2 regions of the Variovorax sp. GW823-FHT02B07 genome follow, and region 2 is predicted to be linked to the other one. Evidence: riboswitches for the same ligand, from Rfam matches in the RefSeq annotation. Region 2 holds a riboswitch; the other holds the start of a gene.
The links. Region 2 has a riboswitch for S-adenosylhomocysteine ahead of ahcY (adenosylhomocysteinase). Riboswitches for the same ligand answer to the same signal wherever they lie in the genome.

Region 1 (14,909 bases), on a different contig from region 2:
CGACCTGGCGGCGCGCGCGGGCACCTACCCCGACGCCAACTCCACGGCGCTGCGTGCCGCCATCGCGCAGCGCACCGGTGCGCAGCCCGGCGAGGTGGTGATCGGCAACGGCTCCGAGGACATCCTGCAGATGCTGTGCCAGGCGCTGCTGTCGCCGGGCGACCGCGTGCTCACGCAGCGCCCGGCCTTCGGCCTGCACGAGATCTACCCGCGCATGATGGGCGCGCAGGTCGAGCTGCTGACGCTCACGCCGGAACTCGGCTTCGACGTCGACGCCTGGTGTGCCGCGCTTGCGCGCGGGCCCAAGGTGGTGATGCTGGCCAACCCCTCGAACCCGGTCGGCTGCATGTTCGATGCGGCCGACTTCGCGCGCCTGCTCGCCGCGGTGCCCGCGGGCACGCTGCTGGTGGTGGACGAGGCCTACTACGAATATGCGCGGCTGGCGCCCGGCTACCCCGACGTGCTCGCCCTGCTGCGCGCCTGGCAGGCGGCCGGCGAAGGCCGCGCCCCCTGGATCGTGCTGCGCACCTTCTCCAAGGCCTGGGGCCTGGCCGGCCTGCGCGTGGGCTACGGCATTGCGTCCGACGCGGCGCTGGTGCAGCTGCTCGACCGCGTGCGCACGCCCTTCAACGTGAACCTGGCGGCGCAGGCCGCGGCGCTGGCGGCCTGGGGCGACGAGGCCTTCATGGCGCAGGCGGTGGCGCGCACCGTGCAACAGCGCGAGGCGCTGGCGGCGCAGCTTCGCGCCCTGGCCGGGTCGGTCTGGCCGGGCCTGCGCATCGCGCCTTCGGCGGCCAACTTCCTGTTCGTTGACCTCGGGCGGCCCAACGCGCCGGTCAACGAGGCGTTGCTGGCGCGCGGGATCATCGTCAAGCCCTGGAAGGAGCCGGGCTTCGAGACCTTCATCCGCGTGTCGGTGGGCACCGACGCGGACAACGCGCGCTTCGTGCAGGCGCTGGCGGAGATCGCGGGCGGGCAAGGCTGACGCCGGCAAGACCCGCCTGCGCGCCGGGCCAGACCGGGGTTTTTACAATCGCGGACATGACCAAGCCCCTCATCTATACCCGCGGCCAGGCGCTGCCGGGCATCCTCGCCAACCGCATTGCCATCCTCGACGGCGCGATGGGCACGATGATCCAGCGCTTCAAGCTCACTGAAGAGCAGTACCGCGGCGAGCGCTTCAAGGACTTCGAGCGCGACGTGAAGGGCAACAACGAGCTGCTGTCGCTCACGCGCCCCGACGTCATCACCGACATCCACGAGGCCTACCTCGCGGCAGGCGCCGACCTCATCGAGACCAACACCTTCGGCGCCACCACCATCGCGCAGGAGGACTACAAGATGGCCCACCTGGCGCGCGAGATGAACCTCGAATCGGCCAAGCTGGCGCGCGCGGCCTGCGACAAGTACAGCACGCCCGACAAGCCGCGCTTCGTGGCCGGCGCCCTCGGCCCGACGCCCAAGACGGCGAGCATCAGCCCCGACGTGAACGACCCGGGCGCGCGCAACGTCGATTTCGAATCGCTGCGCGCGGCGTACTACGAGCAGACCGAAGCGCTCGTCGAAGGCGGCGCCGACGTGATCCTGGTCGAGACCATCTTCGACACGCTCAACGCCAAGGCCGCGCTGTTCGCGGTGGACGAATATTTCGACAACAGCGGCCAGCGCCTGCCGCTGATCATCAGCGGCACGGTGACCGATGCGTCGGGGCGCATCCTCAGCGGCCAGACCGTCACCGCCTTCTGGCACAGCGTGCGCCATGCGCAGCCGCTGGCCATCGGCCTGAACTGCGCGCTGGGCGCGACGCTGATGCGCCCCTACATCCAGGAACTGGCGCGCGTGGCGGGCGACACCTACATCAGCTGCTACCCGAACGCCGGCCTGCCCAACCCGATGAGCGACACCGGCTTCGACGAGACGCCCGACGTCACCTCGCGCCTGCTGCACGAGTTCGCGGCCGAGGGGCTGGTGAACATCGTGGGCGGCTGCTGCGGCACCACGCCGGACCACATCGCGGCGATCGGTGCAGCGGTGGCGCCTGCGAAGGGCCGCCTGCTGAACAGCAACGGCTTCTACAAGGAAGCCGCCTGACGCCGGGCGCCGCGCGCGCCCTCGGCTGATTGACGGCTCCCCGCCCCACGCCTACGCTGGGGCGCACAGGAGCCTCCCATGAACGCCACATCCTTCTTGCGCCGCGCTGCCTTGGGCGCGCTCGTCCTGCTGCTGCCGCTCGCGGCGTCGGCGCAGCAGGCCTTCACGCGCGGCGCGGTCAACCTGCGCGCCGGGCCCTCGGGCGACTACCCGCTGGTGGCACGGCTCGGGCCGGGTCAGCCGGTCGACGTGGTCGGCTGCACCAGCGGCTACGGCTGGTGCGACGTGGTGCTGCCCGACGGCGGGCGCGGCTGGGTCTGGGCCAGGAACCTCGACTACGCCTACCAGCAGCAGCGCGTGCCGCTGGCCACCTACGGCGCGGTCATCGGCGTGCCGATCGTGAGCTTCGTGATCGGCAGCTACTGGGCCGACTACTACCGCGACCGCCCCTGGTACGGCGACCGGCGCTGGTGGGGCCACCGGCCCCCGCCGCCACCGATCGCGGGTTGGCGTCCGCCGCCGCCCGTGCACCCGGGCTGGCAGCCGCGGCCCTGGCCGGGGCCTGGCGTGCGTCCGCCCCACGGACCCGGGGTTCGTCCACCTCATGGACCTGGGGTCCGTCCCCCGCACGGGCCGGGCATCCGGCCGCCCGTCGATCCGGGGTTCCGCCCGCCGCGCCCGCAGCCGGGCTTCCGGCCCGGGCCGCCGCCGGGCGTGTCGCATCCGCATCCGGGCGGGGGCCGGCCCGGTGGGGGCGGCGGGGGCGGAGGAGGGCGTCCGCACGGTGGGGGCGGCGGGCACGGCGGTGGAGGCGGGCACGGCCACGGCCACGGAAAGAATTGACTCGGCTCACACGGCCGGCGTTGCGATGCCGGCCGCCGCCTGCCGGTCGCGCGCGATCAGCGCCACGAAGCGCTGCGCGCCCAGGCCCAGCGGCCGTTCGCGCGACCACACCACGTCCACCCACAGGTCGAGCCCGTTGCTGAGGTTTTCGAACGGAATCTCGACCAGCGCGCCCGCCGCCACGTGCGGCCGCGCGAAGTTGCGCGGCAGCCAGCCCCAGCCCAGCCCGGCGGTGATCAGGCTCAGCGCGGCCAGCGCGTTGTCGGTGCGCCAGACATGCCGGGCGAACACGAAGCGCGGGTCGCTGGTGGCCAGGTCGCGCCCCGCGACCACGATCTGGCGCGTGTTCGTCAGGTGCTCCTCGCGCAGGCGCCCGCCGGCCGCGGCGCGCAGCACGGGGTGCTCGGGCGCCATCACGGCCACCATGGTGTCGCTGCCCACCTCCTGGAAGCCCTCGCGGCCGTCGAGGCTGGGGCGCTCGAACACCAGCGCCAGCTGCGCCCGACCGCTGTGCAGCAGCGCCAGCGCGTCGGCCTGCGGCGCGGCCAGCACCTCGACCTGCAGCAGCGGGTAGTCGTCGGCCAGCGCGGCCAGCGGCCCGCTCCAGGGCGCGGCCAGCAGTTCGGGCGCGATGGCCAGCGTGAGCCGGTCCTCCAGCCCCTGCGTGAGCGCCAGTGCCTGCACCTGCAACTGCCGCAGCTGGGCCGCGAGCAGCCGCGCCTGCGGTTCGAGCGAGCGCGCGGCCGACGTGGGCTGGGGCTCGCGGCCGCTGCGGTCGAACAGCGGCAGCGCCAGTTCGGCCTCGAGGTTGGCGATGGCCATGCTCACGGCCGACGGCACCTTGCGCAGCGCCCGTGCGGCGGCCGAGAAGGAGCCGTGGTCGATCACGGCCAGGAAGACCTCGACGTTGTCGCTGGAGAAAGCCATGGCGCCCGATCTATCAATAAAACTGAAATAAGTTAACTTTTTATATCAACAAAAAGCAAATAAAGTCCCTCCATCGCAGTCAAACACACAGAGAAACAGTCATGCAGGGCCTTCAGCGTCGGATCGTTTACATCTCCCTCTACGAGGGCATCGCCATCGTGGCGGCCAGCGCCGGCCTGGCCCTGATGTCGGACGCGGGGCTCGGCCACTCGGGCCTGCTGGCCGTGGGCGCCTCGGTCATCGCGGTGATCTGGAACCTGACCTTCAACGCCCTGTTCGAGCGCTGGGAGTCGCGCCAGGCGGTGCGCGGGCGCAGCCTGAAGCGCCGCATCGCCCACGCCATCGGCTTCGAGGGCGGCCTGATCGCCTTCCTGGTGCCGATGCTGGCCTGGGGCCTGGGCGTGTCGCTCTGGCAGGCGCTGGTGATGGACCTGGGCCTGGTGGTGTTCTTCCTGGTCTACACCTTCGTCTTCAACTGGGCCTTCGACCGCGTGTTCGGCCTGCCGGCCTCGGCCATGGGCGAAGCGCAGCCTGCGTAAGCCTGCGCTTACTTAGCCGATTCACTTCGCCGGCTTGGACGCGGCGGCCGAGCGCATCGCCAGGGCACCGCTCAGGCGCAGGCGCTCGTTCTCGTTGAAGAGCGTCTCGCGCAGCTGGGCCCGCTCGGCCTCGGGCGCGCTGGCGTAGCGGTCGAGCCGGGCGTTCCATTCCTGGGTTTCCTGGTCGAGCGTGGCCAAGCCGCGCGCCACCTCGTAGCCGTAGGCCTCGCTGCGCGCGGCAAAGCGCTCCTGGGGGCTGGCGCCGCGCGCCTGCAGCGCCTCGGTCTGGCGCATCACGTCGAGGTGGGCCACCGCCTCCTTGCGCACCTCGCGCTGCGCGGGCGACAGCCAGGCCTGCTCGCTCTGCGCCAGCGCCGCGGCGCGCTGCTCGGGCGTGAGGTCGGGGTTGGACAGCAGTTCCATCTTCTCGGCCATGAACCGGTCCTGCCGGATCTGGTCGCCGAACAAGCCTTCGATTTCCTCGGGCGCGAAGAACTGCCGGCGCACCGCCTCGCGCGCCTCCAGGCTGCGCCGCAAAAAGGCCGGGTCACCGGGCGCGGGCGGCTGCAGGGTGCGCAGGGCTTCCTGCATGTCGACGTAGCGCTCGAGCAGGCCCAGCGCGCGCACGCGCCAGTCTTCGCGCAGGCGCTGGGCGAGCAGGGCGGGCGCGCGGGCCATGAGCGTGGCCTTGCTGTCGGCCTGCGCTTCGGCGAGCACCTGGTCGAAGAGGGTGATGAGGTCGCTGGTGAGGAGGGCGTCGGGGGCCGCGGCAGCTTGCGGCACCGGCGGGGGCACGCCGGGCATCGCGACCGCCGCCGTGGCGCGGGGCGCGGCGGCCTGCGGCGCATCGACCGCCCCGGGGCCGAGCGCCAGCCAGCCGGTCCCCGCGGCCACCAGCGCGACGGCGCCGATGGTCAAGGCCACACCGCGCATGCGCAGCGTCCTCAGAGCCCCGCGCTCTTGAGTCGCGCGGCCTGTTCCCTGAACAGCTCCGGCGGCTTCTTCTCGTAGTACGGGAACTGGCTGCCGTAGGTGTTGCCGAAGGCCTGGTTCACCTCGTCCAGGTGGTTCTGGCGGTAGTCGCCCAGGTGGGTGCCCAGGCGCGTGGTGCAGACCGCGAGCAGGCCGTCGTTGGCCTCGCCGAAGAAGAACAGGCTGCCCAGGGTCGACAGCGCCGTGTCGCTCGGGTCGAACAGGTTGAAGCTGGTCGACACGCCCGACCACGAGTAGTAGCGCACGCCGTTGGCCACGGCCGCACCGCTCTTCACGTCGCACGACGAGCCCGGCGCGGGGCGCCCCTGCGGGAACTTGGCGTCGAAGGCCGCGCCGCCCGCCGTGGTCAGCGAGGCCAGCGCGTTCAGCGGCACTTCGGGCAGCTGGCTCGGGTCCTTGCCCGAGAGAAAGCCGATCAGCCCCGTCAGCAGGCCGACGGCCTTCACCACCAGGGTCTGGCCGATGCCGCCTTCGGGCAGCTTGGCCAGCAGGTCGGCCACCTTCGAGCCGCCGTTGGCGCCGCCCACCGACGTGACCGAGGCCACCATGTCGGGCGCCACGGCCGCCACGTAGCGCACCGTGGGCGAGCCCTGCGAATGGCCGATGAGGTTGAACTTGAGCGTGGGGTTCTGCTCCAGCGCGCGGATGGTCTTGAGCTCCTGCAGCAGCTGCTCGCCGCGGATCTCGGAGGTGTTGGTGCCCGACACCTGCGCCACGTACACCTTGGCGCCCGCGGCGGCCAGCCTGCCGGGGATGTCGTAGAAGTAGTCGACGCCCAGCAGGTTGTCGAAGCCCAGCAGGCCGTGGACCAGCACGATCGGGTACTTCGTCTTCGCCGTGTCGGAGGTGACGCGGGCCTCGACGCGGGTGGCGCTGTCGCCGGCGACGGCACGCGCCGGTGGCGCATGAACCGCGAGGGCCGCTGCGGCCAGGAGGCCGCAGCTCAGGGCCACGGCGCGCATCGGGGTGGCTGCATGCTGCAACCGGACATTCCACTTCCTGGCCATCGGCGAACTCCCTTACGTTTGGTTAAAAACACGAACGTTCGTTCAGAAACGGTGGGCGCATTCTGTTGACACGTGCAGGAATGAAAACTGGGGTTTTCCCAGGGCGCAATCGAATCGACCTAAAATGCGCGACTTCCCAAGGAGCGTTGCAGCGGTTCGCCACAGAGGCGAATCGTCAGGCTTGGGGCGACAACGACGCTCGCCTGTCCGACTCTTCCGCAGGTGAGGCCATGTCCCAGATTCCCGCATCCGTTTCCGCTCCCGTCGCTCCCCCTCCCATGAAGCTGTCCGGCCTCGAGCCGGTCGCCATCGGCGAAGGCTCGCTGTTCGTCAACATCGGCGAGCGCACCAACGTCACCGGCTCCAAGGCCTTCGCGCGCATGATCCTCAACGGCCAGTTCGAGGACGCCCTGGCCGTCGCGCGCCAGCAGGTGGAGAACGGCGCGCAGGTGATCGACATCAACATGGACGAGGCCATGCTCGACAGCAAGGCCGCCATGGTGCGTTTCCTGAACCTCATCGCCAGCGAGCCCGACATCGCGCGCGTGCCGGTGATGGTCGACAGCTCCAAGTGGGAGGTCATCGAGGCCGGCCTGCGCTGCATCCAGGGCAAGGGCATCGTCAACTCCATCTCCATGAAGGAGGGCGTCGACAAGTTCAAGCACGAGGCCAAGCTGGTCAAGCGCTACGGCGCCGCCGCCGTGGTCATGGCCTTCGACGAGAAGGGCCAGGCCGACACCTACGCACGCAAGATCGAGATCTGCGAGCGCGCCTACCGCGTGCTGGTCGACGAGGTGGGTTTTCCGCCCGAAGACATCATCTTCGACCCGAACATCTTCGCCATTGCCACCGGCATCGAGGAGCACGACAACTACGCGGTCGACTTCATCAACGCCGTGCGCTGGATCAAAGAGAACCTGCCCGGCGCCAAGGTGTCGGGCGGCGTGAGCAACGTGAGCTTCAGCTTCCGCGGCAACGACCCGGTGCGCGAGGCCATCCACACCGTGTTCCTGTACCACGCGATCCAGGCGGGCATGGACATGGGCATCGTCAACGCCGGCATGGTCGGCGTGTACGACGACCTCGAACCCACGCTGCGCGAGCGCGTGGAAGACGTGGTGCTCAACCGCCGCCCCGATGCCGGCGAGCGCCTGGTCGAAGTGGCCGAGACCGCCAAGAGCGGCGCCAAGGACGACAGCAAGAAGCTCGAATGGCGCGGCACGCCCGAGCACCCGGTGCACGTCAACCAGCGCCTGTCGCACGCGATGGTGCACGGCATCACCGACTTCATCGTCGAAGACACCGAAGAGGCCTATCAGCAGATCCTCGCCAAGGGCGGGCGTCCGCTGCACGTGATCGAAGGCCCGCTCATGGACGGCATGAACATCGTGGGCGACCTCTTCGGCCAGGGCAAGATGTTCCTGCCGCAGGTGGTGAAGTCGGCGCGCGTGATGAAGTCGGCCGTGGCCCACCTCATTCCGTACATCGAGGAAGAAAAGCGCCAGGACGAGGCCGCGGGCCGCGACGTGCGCACCAAGGGCAAGATCATCATCGCCACCGTGAAGGGCGACGTGCACGACATCGGCAAGAACATCGTCACCGTCGTGCTCCAGTGCAACAACTTCGAAGTGGTGAACATGGGCGTGATGGTCCCGTGCCACGAGATCCTGGCCAAGGCGAAGGTCGAGGGCGCGGACATCGTCGGCCTGTCGGGCCTCATCACGCCCAGCCTCGAAGAGATGCAGTACGTGGCCGGCGAGATGCAGAAGGACGACCACTTCCGCATCAAGAAGATCCCGCTGCTCATCGGCGGCGCCACCACCAGCCGCGTGCACACCGCCGTGAAGATCGCGCCGCACTACGAAGGCCCCGTGGTCTACGTGCCCGATGCCTCGCGCAGCGTGAGCGTGGCGCAGAGCCTGCTCTCGGACCAGGCCACCGCGTACATCGACGAGATCAACGCCGATTACGAGAAGGTGCGCACGCAGCACGCCAACAAGAAGCAGGTGCCGATGTGGCCCCTGGCCAAGGCGCGCGCCAACAAGACACCGGTGGACTTCGCGAACTTCGTGCCCACGGTGCCCAAGTTCATCGGCCGGCGCGTGTTCAAGAACTTCGACCTCACCGAGCTGGCCAAGTACATCGACTGGGGCCCGTTCTTCCAGACCTGGGACCTGGCCGGCCCGTTCCCCGCCATCCTGAAGGACGAGATCGTCGGCACCGAGGCCGTGCGCGTGTACGCCGACGGCCAGCGCATGCTCAAGCGCCTCATCGAAGGGCGCTGGCTCAGCGCCAGCGGCGTGGTCGGCTTCTGGCCCGCCAACACGGTGAACGACGACGACATCGAGCTGTACACCGACGAGACGCGCAGCGAAGTCGCGCTCACCTGGTACGGCATGCGCCAGCAGACCGAGAAGCAGATGATCGACGGCGTGATGCGCCCCAGCCGCTGCCTGGCCGACTTCGTCGCGCCCAAGGACAGCGGCGTGAAGGACTACGTCGGCGTGTTCGCCGTCACGGCCGGCCTGGGTGTCGAGAAGAAAGAGAAGTTCTTCATCGACGACCTCGACGACTACTCGGCCATCATGCTCAAGGCCCTGGCCGACCGGCTGGCCGAGGCTTTTGCCGAAGCCATGCACCACCGCGTGCGCACCGACCTGTGGGGCTACGCGCCCCACGAGGGCCTGAGCAACGACGACATGATTGCCGAAAAGTACCGCGGCATCCGCCCCGCGCCCGGCTACCCGGCCTGCCCCGACCACAGCGTGAAGGGCCCGATGTTCGACCTTCTGAACTGCGCGGACATTGGCATGACCCTGACGGAGAGCCTCGCTATGAGGCCCGCCGCCAGCGTGAGCGGCTTCTACCTCGGGCACCCCGATGCGACGTACTTCAACGTCGGCAAGATCGGGCACGACCAGTTGCAGGACCAGGCCGCGCGGCGCCGCACGAGCGAATCGGAGCTCGAGCGCCTGCTGGCGCCGAACCTTTGAACCTGCCGGCCGGTCGGCGCGACCGGAGTGACCGGCCACGGGAGTTGATATTCAGAAGCTGATCTTTGCCGCCGCGCACTACGCCCAGTTCGCGATCTTCGTGATTGCCTGCTGGGGTGCCGGCCGCGCGGTGCTCGCGCGCCTGCGCCCGCCCTCGCGCCGCGACGCCTGGCTCGAAGCGGCCATGTCGGCCGCGCTCGGTGTCGGCCTTTACATCTGTGCCTTCCAGGCGCTGGCCATCTTCGGGCTCTTCCGCCGCGAGGCCACGCTGGGGCTGATCGGCGCGGGCGTCGTGGCCGCCGCGTGGCAGTGGCGCGGCTGGCATGCCGACATCCGTGCGCTGCGCGCGGCCGCGCCGGCCACGCCGCCGTGGACCCGCTTCGAACGCATCGCCGCCATCGCGCTGGCGCTGGTCGCACTGCCCGCGCTGGTGGCGCCGCTCGCGCCGCCGGCCGCCTTCGACGAGCTGATGTACCACCTGCCGTATGCACGCCTCGTGGCGCAGCAGGGCACGCTGGGCATCCACGACTGGCTGCGCTACCCCTGGTTCCCCTACAACTACAACCTGCTGTACGCCGCCGCGCTGCAGGTGGGCGACGACGTGCTGCCGCACTTCCTCAACGCCCTGGCGGGCGCGCTGTCGGTGCTGATGATCTTCCGCCTGGGCATCCTGCACGCCAACCGGCTCACGGCCTGCATCGGCGCGGCCATCTGGCTGGGCATGGGCGACTACGCCAACGCGCTGATCGACATGGGCGTGGCGCTGTTCGTGCTGTCGGCCTTCGTGGCGCTGTGGTGGTGGCGCGAATCCGAACCGCTGCGCGACGGCACGCGCTGGCTCTGCCTGGCGGCGTTCTGCCTCGGCGTGGCGGCGGGCTCCAAGTACCAGGCGCTGATCTTCCTGCCGCTGGTGGCGCTGTTCGTGGTGCGCCACGAGCGCCGCGTGTGGCGGGCCTGGGCGCCCGCGCTGCTGTGCTTCCTGATTCCGTGCATCTACTGGTATGCGCGCAACGCGATCATGACGGGCGACCCCTTCAACCCGATCGGCGCGCGCGTGTTCGGCTTCACCGAATGGGTGCCGGCCGACTACGTGCAGCAGGTGGCCGACGTGCGCGACCACGCCGAGATGCCCAACGCGCTGATCTGGTCGGTGTTCCTCGCGCCCTTCAGCGTGTGGTGGAAGCGCTCCGCCGCCGTGCGCGCGGCGGGCTGGTTCTGCCTGTACTCGGTGGCCGTATGGGTCGTGACCTCGCGCTACCCGCGCTACCTCATGGCCTCGTTCCCGCTGCTCGCCATGACGGCGGCCGTGGGCTGGCAGGTGCTGTTCGGCTGGATCGCAGCGGGCGTGCGCCGGCTGCGCGCAGCGCCCGCGGCGGTCGCAGCCGACGGTCCGCGCAGCGGCGCCGGCGTTGGCGACTGGATCGTGGTGCTGCTGCTGGCCGTGCTGGCCGCCGTGTCGGTGGGCCAGACGGCCACCAAGGTGTCGATGATCTCGCTCACGCCCGAGTCGCGCGAGGCCTTCCTGCGCAAGCACGTGCCGGGCTACGGCGTGATGGATTACGTGCGCCGCAACGTGACCGGCCGCGTCTACCAGATCGCGCTGAACGAGGCGATCTACTACGGCCCCAACCCGATCTGGGGCGACACGCTGGGGCGCTGGCGCTACCGTGACTACCTGCTGATGTCGCCCGGCGACACGGCGCGCAAGCTGGCGGCCGAGGGCTTCACCACCGTCGTCATGTCGCCCGAGATGGTGAAAGTGCTCAGCGTGCGGCCCGGCTTCGACCAGTACTATGGCCTGCTGCACGACCAAGACGGCAGCCGCGCCTACCGACTCCTTCCGACGACCGCTCCATGACGACCGACCACCGACCCGCCCCCGTGTCCGCCATGCCGCGCATTGCCGCCGTCATTCCCTGCTTCAACGAGGCCCTGGCCATCACCCAGGTGATCGAGGGCTTCCGTGCCGCCCTGCCCGGCGCCGAGATCCACGTCTTCGACAACAACTCCACCGACGACACGGCCGCCGTGGCCCGCGCGGCCGGCGCGATCGTCACGCACGTGGCCGCGCGCGGCAAGGGCAACGTCGTGCGGCGCATGTTCGCCGACGTCGAGGCCGACATCTACGTGATGGTCGACGGCGACGCCACCTACGACACCACCGCCGCGCCGCGCCTCATCGCGCGGCTGGTCGAGGGCAACCTCGACATGGTGGTGGGCAGCCGCGTGGACGACGGCCAGGACGCGCTCACCTACCGCGCCGGCCACCGCTTCGGCAACTGGCTGCTCACGGGCACCGTGGCGCAGCTCTTCGGCGGCGGCCTCACCGACATGCTCTCGGGCTACCGCGTGTTCTCGCGCCGCTACGCCAAGTCGTTCCCGGCGCTGTCGCAGGGCTTCGAGATCGAGACCGAGCTGACCGTGCACGCGCTCGAACTGCGCATGCCCTACGCCGAGGAAGCCACCGCCTACAGCACGCGCCCCGAAGGCTCGCACAGCAAGCTCTCGACCTACCGCGACGGCTGGCGCATCCTGAAGACCATCGGCAAGCTGTTCGTGAGCGAGCGGCCGCTGCAGTTCTTCTCGATCGTCGCGGCCGTGCTCGCGATCGCTGCGCTCGCGCTGGCCCTGCCGCTGTTCATGACCTACGCCCACACCGGCCTGGTGCCGCGGCTGCCCACGGCGGTGCTCGCCACCGGCGCGATGCTGGCGGCGCTGCTGTCCTTTGTCTGCGGCGTGGTGATGCACACCGTCACGCTCGGCCGGCAGGAGGCCAAGCGGCTGCGCTACCTGGCGCAACCCTGCGTGCGCGAGAGCTTGCGCAAGAGCCTGCGCGCGCACTGACGGCGGCGCGATGAAGATCGGGCGCGAGTTCCTCTCGTTCGCCGTGGCCGGCGTGATCGGCTTCGTGGTGGACGTGACGGTGCTCTACCTGCTGGCGCCGCTCTTGGGGTGGTACGGCGCGCGCGTCGTGTCCTTCCTGGCCGCCGCCACCACCACCTGGCTCTACAACCGCCGCTACACCTTCGCGGCGAGCGCGGCCGGCGCCGCCACGGGGCGTTCGGTCTGGCGCGAATACTTGGGCTACCTCACGACCATGCTGGCCGGCGCCGTGCTGAACTACGGCACCTACGTGCTCACGCTGCACTGGGTGGAAGGCCGCTGGGCCGCCGCGCTCGGCGTGGCGCTGGGCAGCATCGCGGGCCTGGGCGCCAACTTTCTCTCGGCGCGCTACCTGGTCTTCCGCTCGCACCGCAGCGGCGGCTGAGGCCGCCACCGGGCGCGTTCAAGCGCGCTCAGTGCCCGCCCGACACCACCACCGGGATCTCGGTGGCCGGCGGCGTGTTGCGGCTGCGGCCGCAGCGCACGAGGCCGTCGATCATCACCATGCCCACGCCCGGGATGTCGCCCAGCTGCACGCTTTCGAGCAGGCCCGGCGCGGGCGAATGCTGGGCGCGGTCCATGAACACGAAGTCGGCCGCGCGGCCCACTTCGATCAGCCCGCAGTTGAGCTTGCGGATCTTCGCCGTGTTGCCGGTCGCGAAGCAGAACACCAGTTCGGCCGGGATGTTCGCGATCGACGACAGCATCGCCACCATGCGCAGGATGCCCAGCGGCTGCACGCCCGAACCCGCGGGCCCGTCGGTGCCCAGGATCACGCGGTGCGGGCACTTCAGTTCGAGCGCGGCCTTGGCCGCCGCAATGGCGACCTTCTCGTTGCCGTTGTGCACGATCTCGATGGCGCGCGAGCTCTTCTCGCACAGCTCGCACACATGCGCCTCGGGCAGCGAGGTGTGGCCGCCGTTGATGTGGCCGATGATGTCGGCGTCGGCTTCGAGCACCACGTCCTTGTCGATCAGGCCCGAGCCCGGGATCGACGGGCCGCCCGTGTGGATCGTGCTCTGGATGCCGTACTTGCGCGCCCAGGCCACCATCTCCTTGGCTTCGTAGCCGGCCTTCACCGAGCCCAGGCCCACTTCGCCCAAGAGGCCCACGCCGGCTTCGGCGAGTTCCTTGAAGTCGCTCTCGACCATGCCCTTTTCGATCACCGGTGCGCCGGCGAGCACCTTCACGCCGCCGGGGCGGAAGTTGTCGAAGGCGCGCTGCGCGGTGATGGCCAGCGCCTTCAGGCCGACGATGTCCTTCGGACGGCCGGGCAGGTGCACTTCGCCGGCCGAGACCATGGTGGTCACGCCGCCGTGCATGGTGGAGTCGATCCAGCCGATCTGGCCCTGGCGCGGCGTCCAGTCGCCGAACACCGGGTGCACGTGGCTGTCGATGAGGCCGGGTGCGACGCAGGTCTTCTTCGCGTCGATGACGGTGACGGCGCCTTCGAGGTCGCAGTCCTTCTCCTTGCCGACCGCCACGATCAGGCCGTCGTTCACCACGAGGGTGTCGGCGTCGAGGATGGGCTTGTCGATGTCGCCCGAGAGCAGCAGCCCGATGTTCTTTATGACGACCTTGCCCGACTTTGCGCCGGCTGCGATTTCTGCCATTTCGTGGTGTCCTCGTCGTGGGGTGGGGAGTTGTTGTCTTGTTCCTGGATGTCGTCCGCGCGCACGGTGCGCAGCAGGGTCTCGATGACGAAATCTTCCCAGTGCGCGACGGCTTCCGGCGACTCCAGCGGCTCGCCGAGGAAGGCCGTGAGCGTGTGCCGGTTCGAGGTGTAGAAATAGCCGGTGGACGCGATCAGCAGGTAGATGTCGCGCGCCACGAGGTCGGTGCGGAACAGGCCCTGGGCCGCGCCGCTGGCAAGGATTTCCGAAATGATGGCCACCGCCCGCGACGAGTACTCGCGCGCCCGCAGCGACTTCGAGATGTGCCGGCCCTTGTGCAGGTTCTCGGTGTTCAGCAGGGTGACGAACTCGGGGTTCTTGCGGTAGTAGCCCAGCACGAAGCGGATGACTTCGGTGAGCGCTTCCACGGGCCGCGAGGCGTCGAGCGCAATGGCGGCTTCGGCGTCGTCCATGCGCTGGTAGATGCCCTCAAGCACCGCGATGAACAGGCCTTCTTTGCTGCCGAAGTAGTAGTAGATCATCCGGTCGTACGACTTGGCGGCCTTGGAGATCTTCTCCACGCTGCCGCCGTCGTAGCCGTACTTGGCGAACACCTTGGTCGCCGCCTTGAGGATGCTGTCGCGCGTGGCCTGGGCCGCGGCCTCGCGCACGCCGGTGCGGCGCTGGGGCTTGGGCTTGCTGACGGAGCGGGAGTCGGCCATCGTGCGCGCAGCGCCTCTGTGTCGGGTCTTACTTCTCGGCGAAGGCGCGTTCGACGACGAAGTCGCCCGGCGTCGAGGTGTTGCCTTCCTTGAAGCCGCGCTTTTCCAGGATGTGCTTCAGGTCGACCAGCAGGCCGGGGCTGCCGCACAGCATCACGCGGTCTTCCTCGACGTTCAGCGGGGGCAGGCCCAGGTCGTCGGTGAGCTTGTTGCTCTCGATCAGGTCGGTGACGCGGCCCTGGTTGCGGAACTCCTCGCGCGTGACCGTGGGGTAGTACAGCAGCTGCTTGGCGATCAT
Region 2 (14,909 bases):
GCCGGCCGGTGATCGCGACCACCGCGAGGCCCGCGGCCTTCAGGTCGGCCAGCGCCTTCAACGCGTCGGGCGTGATCGCGCCATCGGTGGTGAGCGTGTCGTCGATGTCAGTGAACACGCCGACCAGCGCGGCGCGCGCGTCGGCGGGCCAGCGCGTGAGCGGCAGCAGGTGGTGGGGCGAGGCGGGCAGGGGAGGCGAAGACATGGACAGGATTCTCGAAAGGGCCCGTGATCGTACCGGCGCTTTCGTGTAGCATCCCGCCCCCGCCGCGCTTTCAGGCCGGCGCGGCACCTTCCACCATGCCTCACATCCTCGTCGACAACCTGCGCAAGACCTACCGGGTGTCCGAGCGCGACCCCGGTCTGCGCGGTGCGCTGCGAGGCCTGCTGCAGCGCCGTCACCGCACGGTGGAGGCGCTGTCGGGCGTGTCGTTCGCGCTGGAGCGCGGCGAGCTGCTGGGCTTCATCGGGCCCAACGGCGCGGGCAAGTCGACCACCATCAAGATCCTCTCGGGCATCCTGCGGCCCGACGGCGGGCGCGTGGAAGTCGACGGCCGCGACCCCTTTGCCGACCGCGAACGGCACGTGGCGCGCATCGGCGTGGTCTTCGGCCAGCGCACGCAGCTGTGGTGGGACCTGCCCGTGGGCGACGGCTTCGACCTGCTGCGCGACATCTACCGCGTCGATCCGCAACGCTACCGCCGCACGCGCGACGAGCTGGTCGCGCTGCTGCACCTGGAGCGCGTGCTCGACCAGCCGGTGCGACAGCTGTCGCTGGGCCAGCGCATGCGCGCCGAGATCGCGGCGGCGCTGCTGCACGAGCCCGACATCCTGTTCCTCGATGAGCCGACCATCGGCCTCGACGCGCCTTCGAAGCTCGCCGTGCGCGACTTCGTGCGCCGCGCCAACCGCGAGCGCGGCACCACCGTGCTGCTGACCACGCACGACATGCACGACATCGAGGCCCTGGCCCAGCGCGTGATCGTCATCGGCCACGGCCGCGTGCTGGCCGACAGCCCGGTCGAGGCGCTGCGCGCGCAGGTGATGGCCGAGCGCCGGCTGGTGGTCGACTTTGCACAGGGCGCCACGCTGCCCGCGCAGGTCGACGGCGCCACCGTGCATTCGCGCGACGGCCAGACGCTGGTGCTCGACTTCGACCCCAAGCAGACCCCCGCGCCCGCGCTCATCGCGCGCATCGCCGGCGCGCACGCCGTGGAAGACATCCGCCTCGAAGGCCTCGCGATCGAAGCCGTGATCGCGCGCTTCTACGCCATGCACGGAGCGGCCGAGGCGTGAGGCCGGCCCTGGGCCCGCGCGACCTCGCCCGGCCGTATGTCGCGGCGTTCGTCTCACGCTTTTTGCAGATGCTGCAGTACCGCACGGCGGCGCTCGCGGGCTTTGCCACGCAGTGCTGGTGGGGCGGCATCAAGGTGATGGTGTTCGCCGCGTTCTACAGCGGCAGCGCCATCGCGGGCGCGGCCTCGTCGATGTCGCTGGCCCAGGCCATCACCTACACCTGGCTCGCGCAGGGCCTGCTGGTGCTCATGCCCTGGCTCGGCGACCCCGAAGTGGCGCAGGCCGCGCGCACCGGCGCCGTCGCCTACGACCGGCTGCGCCCGGTGGACGCCTACGCGCTGTGGTTCGCGCGCACCGCAGGCTGGATCGCGGCGCGCCTGCTGCCGCGCGTGGCACTGATGGCGGCCTTCGCCGCGGTCGCATTGCCGCTGGTGGGGCTGGGCGACTGGGCCTGGCAGCTGCCTGCGAACGCGCTGGCCGGCGCGGCGTTCCTGCTGTCGGTGGGGCTGGGCCTGTTGCTTTCGACCGCGATGGTGATGCTGCTCAACGTGGCGACCACGGCGGCGCTCAACGAACGCGGCATCCAGGCGGTGGCGACGCCCGTGGTCATCGTGTTCTCGGGCAACCTGCTGCCGCTGGCGCTGCTGCCGGACGCCTGGCAGACCGCGCTGCTGGTGCAGCCGCTGGCGGGGCTGTTCGACATTCCGGCGCGGCTGTACTTCGGGCACCTGAGCGGCTGGCATGCGCTGGCCGCGCTGGGGCTGCAGTGCTTCTGGATCGTCGCGCTGGTCGCGTTCGGGCGGATGGCGATGGGGCGCACGATGCGCAGTCTGCAGGTGCAAGGTGGCTAGGGTGACGGGCGCGCGCAGGGAGCCACTCCCGCCCTCGGAGGCAGCGCTGTCGTATGGTGGCGGGTGCGACAACCCCACCCCTGCCATGCGTCCCGTCATTCCCGTTGAAGCCGATACGCCGGTGTCCCTCGTTGCGCGGACCGTGACCTGCGCGATCGACCAGATCGCCGTGGCCGATCTGCCGCGCAGCGCGAGTTCCCCGCTCTTCGAACGCCTTCACCGCTCCGTGCGCGGGGTGACCCTTCGCACGCCGCCTTCGAACGAGGCCGCGCGCTGGCACACGCACACGATCGGCGGCATTGAGCGACGCTTTGCGCTGCCCCTCACGTTCACGCCGTACGCGTCCGTGAAGCCTTGCTCGGCACGTTGCGGCTTCTGCTCGGAAAACCTGCGCAAGACCGACGGCGGAACCTCGGCGTCCCGGCTGCGTCCGGCGCCCGACTACTTCGACGGCCTGTCCCGTGCGCTGCGGGCCTTGCGCGGCGTGCCGCTGTCGTGGTCGCTCTCGGGCCTGGAAACGAGCGACGACGCCGACTGGATGCTCCGGCTGCTGCACACGCTGGCCGCGGGCGAAAGCGAAGGCCCGGTGGTCGAAGACCGTGTGCTCTACACCAACGGCGCAGGCTTTGCCGGCCCGCAGGGCGAGGTGCTGCGGCGCGCGCTGCAAGGCTTCGGAATGAGCTGGCTGGAGCTGTCCCGCCACCACCACGACGGCGCGGTCAACCAGGCCATCATGCGATTCCGGCCCGAGGTGGCCATCGGCGATCCCGTCGTGTTCGAGCGCACCGCGCGCCAGCTCGCCGATGCGGTGGCGCTGCGGCTCGTGTGCATCCTCCAGCGCGGCGGCGTCGCGCAGCCGACCGACGTGGCCGCGTACCTCGCGTGGGCACGGCAATGCGGCGCCGGCACCGTCGTCTTCCGGGAGTTCTCGCGGCTCGACGAGGGCTATCGCGACAACGCCACCGCGCGCTATCTGCGCACGCAGCGGGTCTCGATGGACGCGCTGCTGACGGCCTGCCTCGACGCTCCCGACATCTCGCGCGGGTGGACCCTCGAAAGCCTCACCGAGGGCTACTACTTCTGGAACCTGCGCCTGCGCGCCGACAGCGGCCTGAAGGTCGTCTTCGAAAGCGCCGACTACGGCGCCATGCACGCGCGCCACGCGACCGGCGATGTCTACAAGCTCGTCTACTTTGCCGACGGACAGCTGTGCGCTGGCTGGGAGCCGGGGCACGACGTGCTGCTCGACACGCGCACCGCGAAGGCCTGCCTATGAGCAGTCACAGCTGGCTGATGCTCGACCATGAATCGCCGCGCTACCGGCTGCCGGACGACCTGCGCGCGCGGGACCCGATGGGCGGGCGCGATTGCGGATGGGTCGAGCAGATGCTGCCCTTCGTGCGCCGGTTCTCGCAACCGGGGGACACGGTGTTCGACCCGTTCGCCGGTTTCGGAACGACGCTGCTCGCGGCACGCCTCGAGGACCGACGGGCCTTGGGCTGCGAAGTCGATGCAGGCCGCATCGACCTCATCCGCGAGCGGCTGGCACGCCACGGCCTCGCCCACGGCACGACGCTCCTGCACGCCTCGTGCGATGCGCTCGAAGACGCCGCGCTGCCGCCCTTCGACCTGTGCCTGACGAACGTCCCCTACTTCGGTTGCCGCTGGACCGGTGCGCAGGCAACGTCCCAGCTTTACGACAGCCCGAGCTACGCGCAGCACCTCGATGGCCTGCGCAACGTCTTCCACCGCGTGCGCGCCGGATTGCGCGAGGGCGGTGCCTGCATCGCGATGGTGGAGAACCTGCGGCTCGGCGATCGCGTGCTGCCGCTGGCCTTCGATCTCGCCCGCATCCTGGGTTCGCTCTTCACGATGGAGGAGGAGCGCGTGCTGGTCTATCCGCACGACGCGGCAGACAACGACACCGATGCCCGCACCGACCGGCGCCACGAACACGCGCTGGTCTTTCGCAAGCAGCGCGAGCGCATCGACCTGCCGGCCACGGCCGCGCTGCTCCATGCGATGCGCGAAGAAGGACACGTCTTCACGCTGTTCGGCAGCTTCGCGCGCTGGCAGCAGGACCCACAGGGCACGCCGCCCGCAGACGCCGACATCCGCGTCGACGCCGACCCGCAGCGCCTGGACGCCCTGCTGCGATGGCTGCAAGGGCAGGGCTTCTCGGTGACGAGCTGGGGCGACCCGGTCACCGTGCCCCTTCACCTCGACAGCTACCGCGGCCGCTTCTATTTCCGCGCCGATCGCATCGATGCGCGCGGCGCATTGATCAGGCTCGACATCTGCTACGAGCAATGAGTGGCATGACGCAATCCGCACGGCGGTGGATCGACCCGCACCACGACCGCGCTCGGTGTGCGCAGGACACTGGGTGCTTCCCGCAGCGAAATCAAGGAGGAGGGCGAAGCCCGGGGGACATTCGCGGAGGGAAGTACCCGGTGGCCTGTGCACGCGCCCTGAACAGCGGCGAGGGCCACTGAAGATGGGCGCACTTCCCCTTTTCCTCCGCCTCATGGCCGCTTCCATCAGCGGCCAGGCCAGGTACCCCGCGTCCGCACTGCTGCTGACCCTCGGCCAGTTCCTCGGCACAGGCATCGAGGTCGTCGCCGTCTGGGCGCTGTTCCATCGCTTCGGCGAGGTGCAGGGCTGGGGCATCGGCGAAGTCGCGTTGTTCTACGGCCTCGTGAACTGCATGTTCGCCCTTGCCGATGCGCTGGGCCGCGGCTTCGACGTGCTGGGCACCGAGTTCCTGCGCACCGGCACCTTCGACCGGCTGCTGCTGCGCCCGCGCCCGCTTGCGCTGCAGCTCATGGGCCACGACGTGCGCATCAGCCGCTTGGGCCGTCTGCTGCAGGGCCTGCTCGTGCTGGCCTTTGCGACCGTGCAGGCCGACATCGCATGGACGCCCAGCGCCGTGGCCGTCGCGCTGTTCGCCCTGGCCGGTGGCATCGCGCTGTTCCTCGGCATCCTCGTGCTGCAGGGCACGCTGTCGTTCTGGACCGTCGAGAGCCTGGAGATCGCCAACGTGCTCACCTACGGCGGCGTGCAGGCCGCGCAGTACCCGCTGGCGCTCTATGCGCAGTGGTTCCGCCGCGTGCTGACCTTCATCGTGCCGCTGGCCTGCGTGGCGTACTACCCGGTGCTGGCGATCCTGGGCAAGCCCGATCCGCTGGGCGCACCGGCCTGGGTGGGGTGGGTGTCGCCGCTCGCGGGCTTCGTGTTCCTCGCGGCGGCGTTCGGTGCGTGGCGCCTCGGGCTGCGCCACTACACCTCGTCGGGCAGCTAGCCGATCAGCCGGCGCTCTGCAGCGCCAGGCCCGCGTGCTCGCGCAGCGGATGGAAGTGGATCTTCGGAAAACGCTCCTGCGCCAGCCGCACGTCGTACGGCGACGTGCACAAAAAGGCCAGCGTGTCGGCCGCGTCCTTGGCCATGCGCACCGGGTAGGCGTGGACGAACTCGCGCAGCTCGGCCGGCGTGTCCGCCGTGATCCAGCGCGCGCCCGTGTACTGGCAGCCCTCGAGCCGCACGTCGGCGTCGTACTCGGCCTTCAGGCGGTGCTGCACCACTTCGAACTGCAGCTGGCCGACGGCGCCCAGCAGCATCGGGCCGCCGACCTCGGGGCGGAACACCTGGATCGCGCCTTCCTCGCCCAGCTGGGCCAGGCCCTGCTGCAGCTGCTTGGTGCGCAGCGGGTTCTTCAAAATCACGGTCATGAACAGCTCGGGCGCGAAGAAGGGCAGCCCGGTGAACTGCAGGTTCGCGCCGTCGGTGATGGTGTCGCCCAGCTGCACGCCGCCGTGCGTGGTGAAGCCCACGATGTCGCCGGCGTAGGCCTCTTCCACCGCCTCGCGGCGCTGGCTCATGAACGTCACGACGCTGGTGGGGCGCAGCTCTTTCGACGTGCGCTGCACCTTGAGCTTCATGCCCGGCGTGTACTTGCCCGAGGCCATGCGCACGAAGGCAATGCGGTCGCGGTGGTTGGCGTCCATGTTGGCCTGCACCTTGAAGACCACGCCCGCGAAGTCCTTGTCCTCGGGCTGGATCTCTTTCACCACCGGCTGGCGGTTGACCAGCGTGGTACTGGTGCGCGACTGCGGCGAGGGCGCCAGGTCGACCAGCGCGTCGAGCACCTCCATCACGCCGAAGTTGTTCACGCCGGAGCCGAAGAACACCGGCGTCTGCTTGCCGGCCAGGAAGGCCTCGCGGTCCCAGGTGGGCGAGGCGCCAGTGGCCAGTTCCATGCTTTCCATGGCGTGCTCGAAGTCGGCACCGAAGCGCTTGACGAGCGTGTCGCGCTCGCTCAGCGGGATGGTCTCGAAGTCGTGCGGCAGCCGCTCGCTGCCCGACTCGAACACCGTCATCGCCTGGGTGCGCAGGTTCATGATGCCGCGGAAGCTCTTGCCCTGGCCCACGGGCCAGGTCATGGGCACGCAGGGCATGCCGAGTTCGCGCTCCACCTCGTCCAGGATGTCCAGCGGCTCGCGCACTTCACGGTCCATCTTGTTGACGAAGGTGATGATGGGCGTGTCGCGCTGGCGGCAGACCTCGATCAGCCGGCGCGTCTGCGCTTCCACGCCGTTGGCCGCGTCGATCACCATCAGCGCCGAGTCGACGGCGGTGAGCACGCGGTAGGTGTCTTCCGAGAAGTCCTTGTGGCCGGGCGTGTCGAGCAGGTTGATCACGTGCTCGCGGTACACCATCTGCATCACCGACGAGGCCACAGAGATGCCGCGCTGCTTCTCGATTTCCATCCAGTCGGAGGTGGCGTGGCGCGAGGCCTTGCGGGCCTTCACCGAGCCGGCGATCTGGATCGCGCCCGAGAACAGCAGCAGTTTTTCGGTCAGCGTGGTCTTGCCGGCGTCAGGGTGGGAAATGATCGCGAAGGTGCGACGGCGGCGGGTTTCGGCGAGAAAAGACAAGGTGGGCAATCTGCAGGGGAATCCCCCGATTTTAGGAGGCCGCCCCGCCAACCCCGGGCTGTAGGCCTAAAACGCCTCCGTCACCCCGTACGCCCGCATCTGCGCCTCGACCTGCGCCGCGTCCTGGCTCAGCACCACGAGGTCGTGCGCCTTGCCCTCGCGGTCCTTCACGTGGCGCGTGAGCAGGGCCTCGGGCCGGAAGCCCAGGGCCTGGAAGACGGCGATGGCGCCGCGTTGGTCGACGGTCATCTGGGCGACGATCTTTTCCTGGCCGTGCGCGAAGGCCAGCGCGCAGCCCTCCTGCGCGAGCTGCTGGCCCAGCCCGCCGCCGCGCAGCGTGGGCGAGACCAGCACGCGCAGCTCGGCGACATGGCCCGACCACGAGTGCGGGTCGCGGATGACGGCGGCGCAGCCCAGCACGGCGCCGTCGCGCACGGCGAGCACGCTGTCGATGTCGCCGCGCTCGATGGCGCGGACCCAGGCGGCCATCACCTTGGGCTCGGTGATGTCGCGCGGCAGAAAGAGCAGGTCGTGCGCCGGCAGCGCCTGCGCGAAGGCCAGCACGGCGGGGGCGTCGGCGCCGGTCATCAGGCGCAGGGCGATGTCGCCGTCCGCGTGGGTGACGGTGCGCGGGTAGGTGCGAGAAGAAGATGCGGTCATGGGAAGGTGTTCGATGGTTGTCTTCGTCAGGTGGAGCGCACGCCCAGCCACTCGTCGAGCTTGGGCCACAGCCGCCGCACGGCGTTGGTGCCGGCCGCCAGGCTCACGTGGCCGCCCTTGAGCACCACCTCTTCCTTGTCGGTGGAGCCGATGCCGGCGATCAGCGGCTGCCCCGCCTCGTAGGGCACGATGTGGTCGTGCTGCGCCAGCGCGTGCAGCACCGGCACGGTGATGTTCTTCAGCAGCACGGGGCGCCCGCCGAGCACCAGCTCGCCCTTGTGCAGCTTGTTGTCCCACATGAGCTCCTTCACCGTCTGGCGGAAGTACTCGCCGGCCAGCGGCAGCATCTCGGCGCCCCAGCGGTCGAACATGCGGTACGACTTGACGAACTCGTCGTTGGCCATGTTGTCCCACAGCTGCACCAGCCCGGCGCCGCGCCCGGCGGGGCGCAGCATGTCGAAGGAGGCGAACAGCATCTCGGGCGGCACGTTGCCCACGGTGTCGATGAGGCGGTCGACGTCGAAGTAGCGCCGGTCGGACCACGCATGAAAGAGCTTCATGCGGCTGAAGTCGATCGGCGTGGTGAAGAGCGCCAGGTTCTTCATCGGCCCGCCGGGGTGCAGCGCCGCGTACAGCGTGGAGAGCACGCCGCCCATGCAGTAGCCGGCGATGGTCACGTCGTCCTCGCCCGAGTCTTCCTGCACGCGGCGGATCGAATCGGGAATGAAGTCGAGCACGTAGTCCTCGATGCGCAGGCGCTTCTCGTCGGGGCGCGGCGCGTTCCAGTCCATCACGTAGACGTCGTAGCCCTTGAGCAGCAGGTACTCGACCATGCTCTGGCCCGGCGCGAGGTCGAAGATGTAGGCGCGGTTGGTGGTGGCCATCACCATGAGCACCGGCACGCGGTAGATCTCGTCGACCATCGGGCGGTAGTGGTACAGGCTCAGCGTGCCGCGCCGGTGGATCTCGTCCTTGGGCGTGAGGCCGACGGCGGGCGCGGTCGAGGTCAGGAAGTCCAGCCCCTTGATGTTGCGCTGGATCGTGCGCTCGATCTCGCCGCGGATGTCGGGCAGTTGGAAGGTGTCGGGCGGCGCGCTCATGAGCGGCGCTTTCCAGCGGGGCGTTTCTTTGCGGCGGCGGTCTTGGCGGCAGGCGCCGCCGCCGCTGCGGGCGGTTGCTTGGTCCGACGCGGCCGGGGCGGCGCAGTGGCCGTATCGGCGGTTCGCGCGGCAGGGCCGGCCCCGCCTTCCAGCGCGCGGCGGATGCCCGCCAGGTGGTCGTCGATGCGGTGCAGCTGCTCGCCCAGCGCCTGCAAGTCGGCGCGCGTGGGCAGGTTCAGCAGCGTGAGGTAGCGCGCCATCAGGTCGCCCACCGCTTTCTGCGCGGTGAGCGAGGCGTTCATGCCGCCGTGCATGCCCTGGCGGAACGGGTCCGAGGCCATGGCTTCGTTGGCGAATTCGTTGGTGCTTTTTTCCCACTGGGCCGTGAGCTCGCGCCACAGGGCCATGGGATCGAGGGACGGAAACTGGCTCATGAAAACACCTCCGTCTGGGTTTGTCGTTGTCTCTTTTTTTCTTTCAGTGATCGTCGCGCCGCGCCGCCCGTGCGGTGTGCGCGGCGATGGCCTCGATGATCTGCGGCCACATCGCGATCGGCAGCGCATGGCCCATGCGCGGAATGCGCAGCAGCGTCGCGCCGGGAATGGCCTCGGCCACGTCGATGCCGCAGGCCACGGGCACCAGCGGATCGACGTCGCCGTGGATCACCAGCGTGGGCACCTGCACCGCGCGCAGCGCCGGCTTGCGGTTGCCCGACGCGAACACGGCTGCCAGCTGGCGCGCCACGCCGCCTGGGTTGAGGCCGCGCAGGAAGGCCAGCTGCGCGCGTTCAGCGTCGCGCGCCTCGTCGAGCGGAAAGGCGTCGGGCCCGCGCAGCACGCGCCACAGCTTGGCGTGGTGCGGCAGGTAGGCCTCGAAGCTGGTCGGCGCGGGCGCGAACAGCACCGCCAGCGCCTCGGGCGTGGGCGGCGGCAGGGCCGGGTCGCCGGTGCTCGACATGATGCTGGTGAGCGAGCGCATCCGCCCCGGGTGATGGATGGACATCTCCTGCCCGATGGCGCCGCCCATCGACGCGCCTACGACGTGGGCGCGCGCGATGCCCAGCGCGTCGAGCAGGCCGGCGCAGTCGTCGGCCATGTCGCGCAGCGTGTAGGGCACCTGCAGCGGGCGCCCGGCCATGGCCTGCAGCATCAGCGCCTGGATGTCGGGCACGCCGGCGTGCGGCAGGTGGGTGGAGTGGCCGATGTCGCGGTTGTCGAAGCGGATCACGTGGTGGCCGCCGGCCTGCGCCAGGGCGGCGCAGAACGCGTCGTCCCAGGCGACCATCTGGGCGCCGAGGCCTATGACCAGCAACAGCGGCGGCGCCTCGGGGTCGCCGAAGCTGTCCCAGGCCAGTTCGATGCCGTTGGCGCGGGTGCGCCGTTCGGTGCGGGGCGCGACGGCGGTCATGCGGGCCTTTCTTTGCTTCTTGTTACTTGCGCTGCAGCAGCTTCGTGACCTCGTCCACGTTGGCCTGGATGCGTTGGCGCACCACGTCGAAGGCGTCGGCCTGCGACTTGGCGGCCAGGGTGGCCAGTTCCTTGATGTCGTCGACGGCGCGCTGGAACGACTGGCGGCCCAGCTCGTCGAGCTTGGCGAGGTTTTCCTTCGGGTCCTTGCCCGGCATCGCCTTGGCGGCGGTCTGCCACTCGGCGATGGCCGTCTTGATCATTTCGGTCTGTCGCTGCACCACGGTCTGCAGGCCCTGGTAGGACTTTTCGTTGGCCTGCATCAGTGCCTGCAGGTCCTTGCGGCCGCTGTCGAGCAGCTTGCCGGCGCCGCCGGTCAGGTTCAGGTTCTGCAGGCGCTCGGCCATGCCCTTGAGGTTCTTCATCGGATCGAGCATGTCCGCGGCGGACGGCGCCGCCTGCTTCGCGCCGGCGCTGCTGGCGGTGGTTTTTTTCGCGGCGGCTTTCTTGGCAATGGCCATGGTGCGGAATCTCCTGTGTCGGGTGATGAAAACAATCGAACGGGTGGATGCAGGCAGCGGCCGGGCGGCCGGGGCCCGCCGCCACGATACGCCGGGCCGGCGCGGCTCAGGGCGCTCCAAGCGCGGATTTGCCTGCGGAGTTTCCCGGGGTGGCCCGCGCCGCACGGCCCGGCCTGGCGGGCGTCCGCGCTTTCCGTGATGTGGGATGCCCCGGTCGATTGGCGGGCCGGGCGGCCGCGACTACAATCCGGCGCTCCGAGGAGCGTTGCAGCGCCGTCAGGCGTGAGGCTCGGACCACATCGCAACCACGCTCACCCGCTGTTCTCGCGGTGAGTCTTTCTTCCCCGTACGCAGTGGCATCTTTCAAACCAGTTTTGGAGTTCACATGAGCGCTGTACTCAAGCCCACCCCCGTCTCGACCGCCGACCAGGCGATTGCCGACCTGTCCCTTGCCGCCTGGGGCCGCAAGGAAATCAAGATCGCCGAAACCGAGATGCCCGGCCTGATGGCCATCCGTGAAGAGTTCTCGAAGGGCCAGGCCCTGAAGGGCGCGCGCATCACGGGCTCGCTGCACATGACCATCCAGACGGCCGTGCTCATCGAGACGCTGCAAGCCCTGGGCGCCGAAGTGCGCTGGGCCTCGTGCAACATCTTCTCGACGCAGGACCACGCCGCCGCCGCCATCGCCGCCGCCGGCACGCCGGTGTTCGCCATCAAGGGCGAGTCGCTGAAGGACTACTGGGACTACACCCACGCCATCTTCGACTTCGGTCCCAAGGGCTCGAAGGGCGAAGGCCCGAACATGATCCTGGACGACGGCGGCGACGCCACGCTGCTCATGCACCTGGGCCAGCGCGCCGAAAAAGACCTGGGCGTGCTCGCCAACCCGACCAGCGAAGAAGAACGCATTCTTTACGCCGCCATCAAGGCCAAGCTGGCCGTGGACGACACCTGGTACACCCGCAAGTCGGCCGAGATCATCGGCGTGACCGAAGAGACCACCACCGGCGTGCACCGCCTCAACGAGATGAGCGCCAAGGGCACGCTGCTGTTCCGCGCCATCAACGTGAACGACTCGGTCACCAAGAGCAAGTTCGACAACCTGTACGGCTGCCGCGAATCGCTGGTCGACGGCATCAAGCGCGCGACCGACGTGATGATCGCCGGCAAGGTGGCTTGCGTGGCCGGCTACGGCGACGTGGGCAAGGGCTCGGCCCAGGCCCTGCGCGCCCTGAGCGCCCAGGTGTGGGTCACCGAAATCGACCCGATCAACGCCCTGCAGGCCGCGATGGAAGGCTACAAGGTCGTGACCATGGAGTACGCCGCCGACAAGGCCGACATCTTCGTGACCACCACCGGCAACAAGGACGTCATCACGCACGACACCATGGTCAAGATGAAGGACCAGGCCATCGTCTGCAACATCGGCCACTTCGACAACGAGATCGACGTCGCGTCGATCGAGAAGTACGAATGGGAAGAGATCAAGCCGCAGGTGGACCACATCACCTTCCCGGACGGCAAGAAGATCATCCTGCTGGCCAAGGGCCGCCTCGTGAACCTGGGCTGCGGCACGGGCCACCCGAGCTTCGTGATGTCGTCGTCGTTCGCCAACCAGACCATCGCCCAGATCGAGCTGTTCACCAAGCCCGATGCGTATCAAGCCGGCAAGGTCTACGTGCTGCCCAAGCACCTGGACGAGAAGGTCGCGCGCCTGCACCTGAAGAAGGTCGGCGCCATGCTCACCGAGCTGACCGACGCCCAGGCCGCCTACATCGGCGTGAGCAAGAACGGCCCTTACAAGCCGGACACCTACCGCTACTGATCCGCGTGCGCGCCGATCAACTGTTGGTAGAGCGCGGCATGGCCGCCTCGCGTTCGCAAGCTGTCCGGCTCATCGCCGGCGGCATGCGCTGGCGTGACGCGGGCACGAGCGACGCGTGGCGCAATGTCGTCAAGAACAAGGACGAAGTGCCCGAGTCGGCCGAGCTCGAGCTCGCCGACGCCGCCGAGGCACGCTACGTGTCGCGCGGCGGCCTCAAGCTCGAAGGTGCGCTGAAAGCCAGCGGCGTGGACCCGACGGGCACGCTGTGCCTGGACGTCGGCCAGTCGACCGGCGGCTTCACCGACTGCCTGTTGCAGCACGGTGCCGCCAAGGTGGTGGGCATCGATGTGGGCCACGGGCAGCTGCATCCGCGCATGCGCGAGGACGCACGCGTGGTCGCCATCGAAGGCGTCAATGCGCGGGCGTTGTCGCCGGCCGATCTTCAGGTGGACGATGAAGAAGGCGCAGAAACTGGCGAGGCGGTCGAAGTTGTCGAAGCCCCGGCCGAACCGCGCTTCGACCTCATCGTCGGCGACCTGTCGTTCATCTCGCTCACGCTGGTGCTGCCGGCCGTGGTGCAGTTCCTGGCCGACGACGGCCAGTTGCTGATGCTGGTCAAGCCGCAGTTCGAGCTGCAGCCCGGCCAGGTCGGCAAGGGCGGCATCGTGCGCGACGAGGCGATGTACCCTGTGGTCGAGAAGCGCCTGCACGACGCCTGCGTGGCGCTCGACCTGAAGGTGCTGCGCTGGTTCGACAGCCCGATCGCCGGGGGCGACGGCAACCGCGAGTTTTTCATTCACGCCGTTCGTGCTGCTGCCAAGGCGGGCGACGGTTCCTAAGGAGACGCAGGTGCGCCTTCCGCTGAGTTTCGAATTCTTCCCGACCAAGACGCCCGAAGGCGCGGTCAAGCTGCGCGCCGTGCGCCAGCAGCTGTATGTGCGCAAGCCGCAGTTCTGCTCGGTCACCTACGGCGCGGGCGGCTCCACGCACCAGGGCACTTTCGGTGCGGTGCAGGAGATCCTGGCCGAGGGCGTGGACGCCGCCAGCCACTTCTCGTGCATCGGCGCCACGCGCGCCACCGTGCGCGAGCAGCTGGCCGAGCTGAAGGCCATGGGCGTGAAGCGCCTCGTCGCGCTGCGTGGCGACCTGCCCAGCGGCTACGGCATCGGCGGCGAGTTCCAGTACGCGAGCGACCTGGTCGCCTTCATCCGCGAGGAGACCGGCCGCGACTTCCACATCGAGGTGGCCTGCTACCCCGAAATTCACCCGCAGGCGCGCTCGCCCGAAGCCGACCTGCAGGCCTTCGCGACCAAGGTGAAGGCGGGGGCCGACTCGGCCATCACGCAGTATTTCTTCAGCCCCGAGGCCTACTTCCGCTTCGTCGACGACGCGCGCAAGCTGGGGCTCGACACGCCGATCGTGCCGGGCATCATGCCCATCACGAGCTCGACGCAGCTCATGCGTTTCTCGGACGCCTGCGGCGCCGAGATCCCGCGCTGGATTCGCCTGCGCCTGCAGGGCTTCGGCGACGACACGGCCTCGATCAAGGCCTTCGGCCTGGACGTGGTGACCGACCTGTGCGAGCGCCTGCAAAAGGGCGGCGCACCCGCGATCCACTTCTACACGATGAACCAGTCGGCGGCCACGCTGGCCATTCTGGAGCGCCTGGATTGAGAGGGCTGCGCGCGGTCGCCGTCGCGGTCTCCTGCGTGCTCGCAGGGTGCACCATGCCGCCTGCCACGCAGGAGAAAGACGCGGACACCGCCGCCGCGCCGGGGGCGTCCGGCAAGCGGCTGCAGCCGCTGGGACGCGGCCTGGCCGTGCCGCCCGGCGCCGCGCCGCGCTCGGCCGTGCCGTCGGTGCGCTACGACCTCGCGGTGTCGGGCACCGGCGAGGCGCTGGACGACGGCGTGCCCGGCGATGAGCCGCGCGAGATCTTCGAGCGCGGTGGGGCTTCGTGGTACGGCATCCAGTTCCATCAGCGCAAGACCGCCAACGGCGAGCGCTTCGACATGGGCGCCATGACGGCGGCCCACAAGAGCCTGCCCTTCAACACCCGCGTGTGCGTGCGCAGCCTGGTCAATGGCAGCGAGGTGCTGGTGCGCGTCAACGACCGCGGGCCCTTCACGCCGGGCCGCATCATCGACCTGAGCCGCGCCGCGGCCGACCGCATCGGTCTCACGAGCATGGGCATCAAGCAGGTGGCGCTGTCGGTCATCGACCGCGAGGGCATGCGCTGCGGCGGCCAGGCCGTGGCGGCGGAAGATCTGCAGCCCGCGCTGTTGCCCGAGGCGCCGACGTCGCGCGTTCGCGCGC

Region 1: linked by a shared signal. The riboswitch ahead of metH (methionine synthase) and the one ahead of ahcY (adenosylhomocysteinase) in region 2 are both predicted to bind S-adenosylhomocysteine.

What each region holds. Positions count from the first base shown of each region.
Region 1 covers NZ_JBXAJX010000011.1:69,195-84,103, reverse strand. Annotated here, with positions in the region: gene AC1RGU_RS30110 (histidinol-phosphate transaminase) at 1-985, shown strand, start outside; gene AC1RGU_RS30105 (homocysteine S-methyltransferase family protein) at 1,042-2,091, shown strand; gene AC1RGU_RS30100 (SH3 domain-containing protein) at 2,170-2,934, shown strand; gene AC1RGU_RS30095 (LysR family transcriptional regulator) at 2,941-3,861, opposite strand; gene AC1RGU_RS30090 (PACE efflux transporter) at 3,963-4,400, shown strand; gene AC1RGU_RS30085 (lipase secretion chaperone) at 4,422-5,333, opposite strand; gene AC1RGU_RS30080 (esterase/lipase family protein) at 5,345-6,400, opposite strand; S-adenosyl-L-homocysteine riboswitch at 6,533-6,608, shown strand; gene metH (methionine synthase) at 6,631-9,393, shown strand; gene AC1RGU_RS30070 (ArnT family glycosyltransferase) at 9,494-11,251, shown strand; gene AC1RGU_RS30065 (glycosyltransferase family 2 protein) at 11,248-12,237, shown strand; gene AC1RGU_RS30060 (GtrA family protein) at 12,248-12,661, shown strand; gene AC1RGU_RS30055 (amidohydrolase family protein) at 12,690-13,889, opposite strand; gene AC1RGU_RS30050 (TetR/AcrR family transcriptional regulator) at 13,844-14,611, opposite strand; gene AC1RGU_RS30045 (ferredoxin--NADP reductase) at 14,640-14,909, opposite strand, start outside.
Region 2 covers NZ_JBXAJX010000007.1:136,611-151,519, reverse strand. Annotated here, with positions in the region: gene AC1RGU_RS26805 (HAD-IIB family hydrolase) at 1-205, opposite strand, end outside; gene AC1RGU_RS26800 (ABC transporter ATP-binding protein) at 301-1,296, shown strand; gene AC1RGU_RS26795 (ABC transporter permease) at 1,365-2,147, shown strand; gene AC1RGU_RS26790 (hypothetical protein) at 2,233-3,423, shown strand; gene AC1RGU_RS26785 (DNA methyltransferase) at 3,420-4,460, shown strand; gene AC1RGU_RS26780 (ABC transporter permease) at 4,645-5,448, shown strand; gene AC1RGU_RS26775 (peptide chain release factor 3) at 5,453-7,081, opposite strand; gene AC1RGU_RS26770 (GNAT family N-acetyltransferase) at 7,148-7,741, opposite strand; gene AC1RGU_RS26765 (alpha/beta fold hydrolase) at 7,768-8,841, opposite strand; gene AC1RGU_RS26760 (hypothetical protein) at 8,838-9,275, opposite strand; gene AC1RGU_RS26755 (alpha/beta fold hydrolase) at 9,319-10,248, opposite strand; gene phaP (TIGR01841 family phasin) at 10,271-10,768, opposite strand; S-adenosyl-L-homocysteine riboswitch at 11,020-11,088, shown strand; gene ahcY (adenosylhomocysteinase) at 11,154-12,593, shown strand; gene AC1RGU_RS26740 (TlyA family RNA methyltransferase) at 12,599-13,432, shown strand; gene metF (methylenetetrahydrofolate reductase [NAD(P)H]) at 13,443-14,267, shown strand; gene AC1RGU_RS26730 (septal ring lytic transglycosylase RlpA family protein) at 14,321-14,909, shown strand, end outside.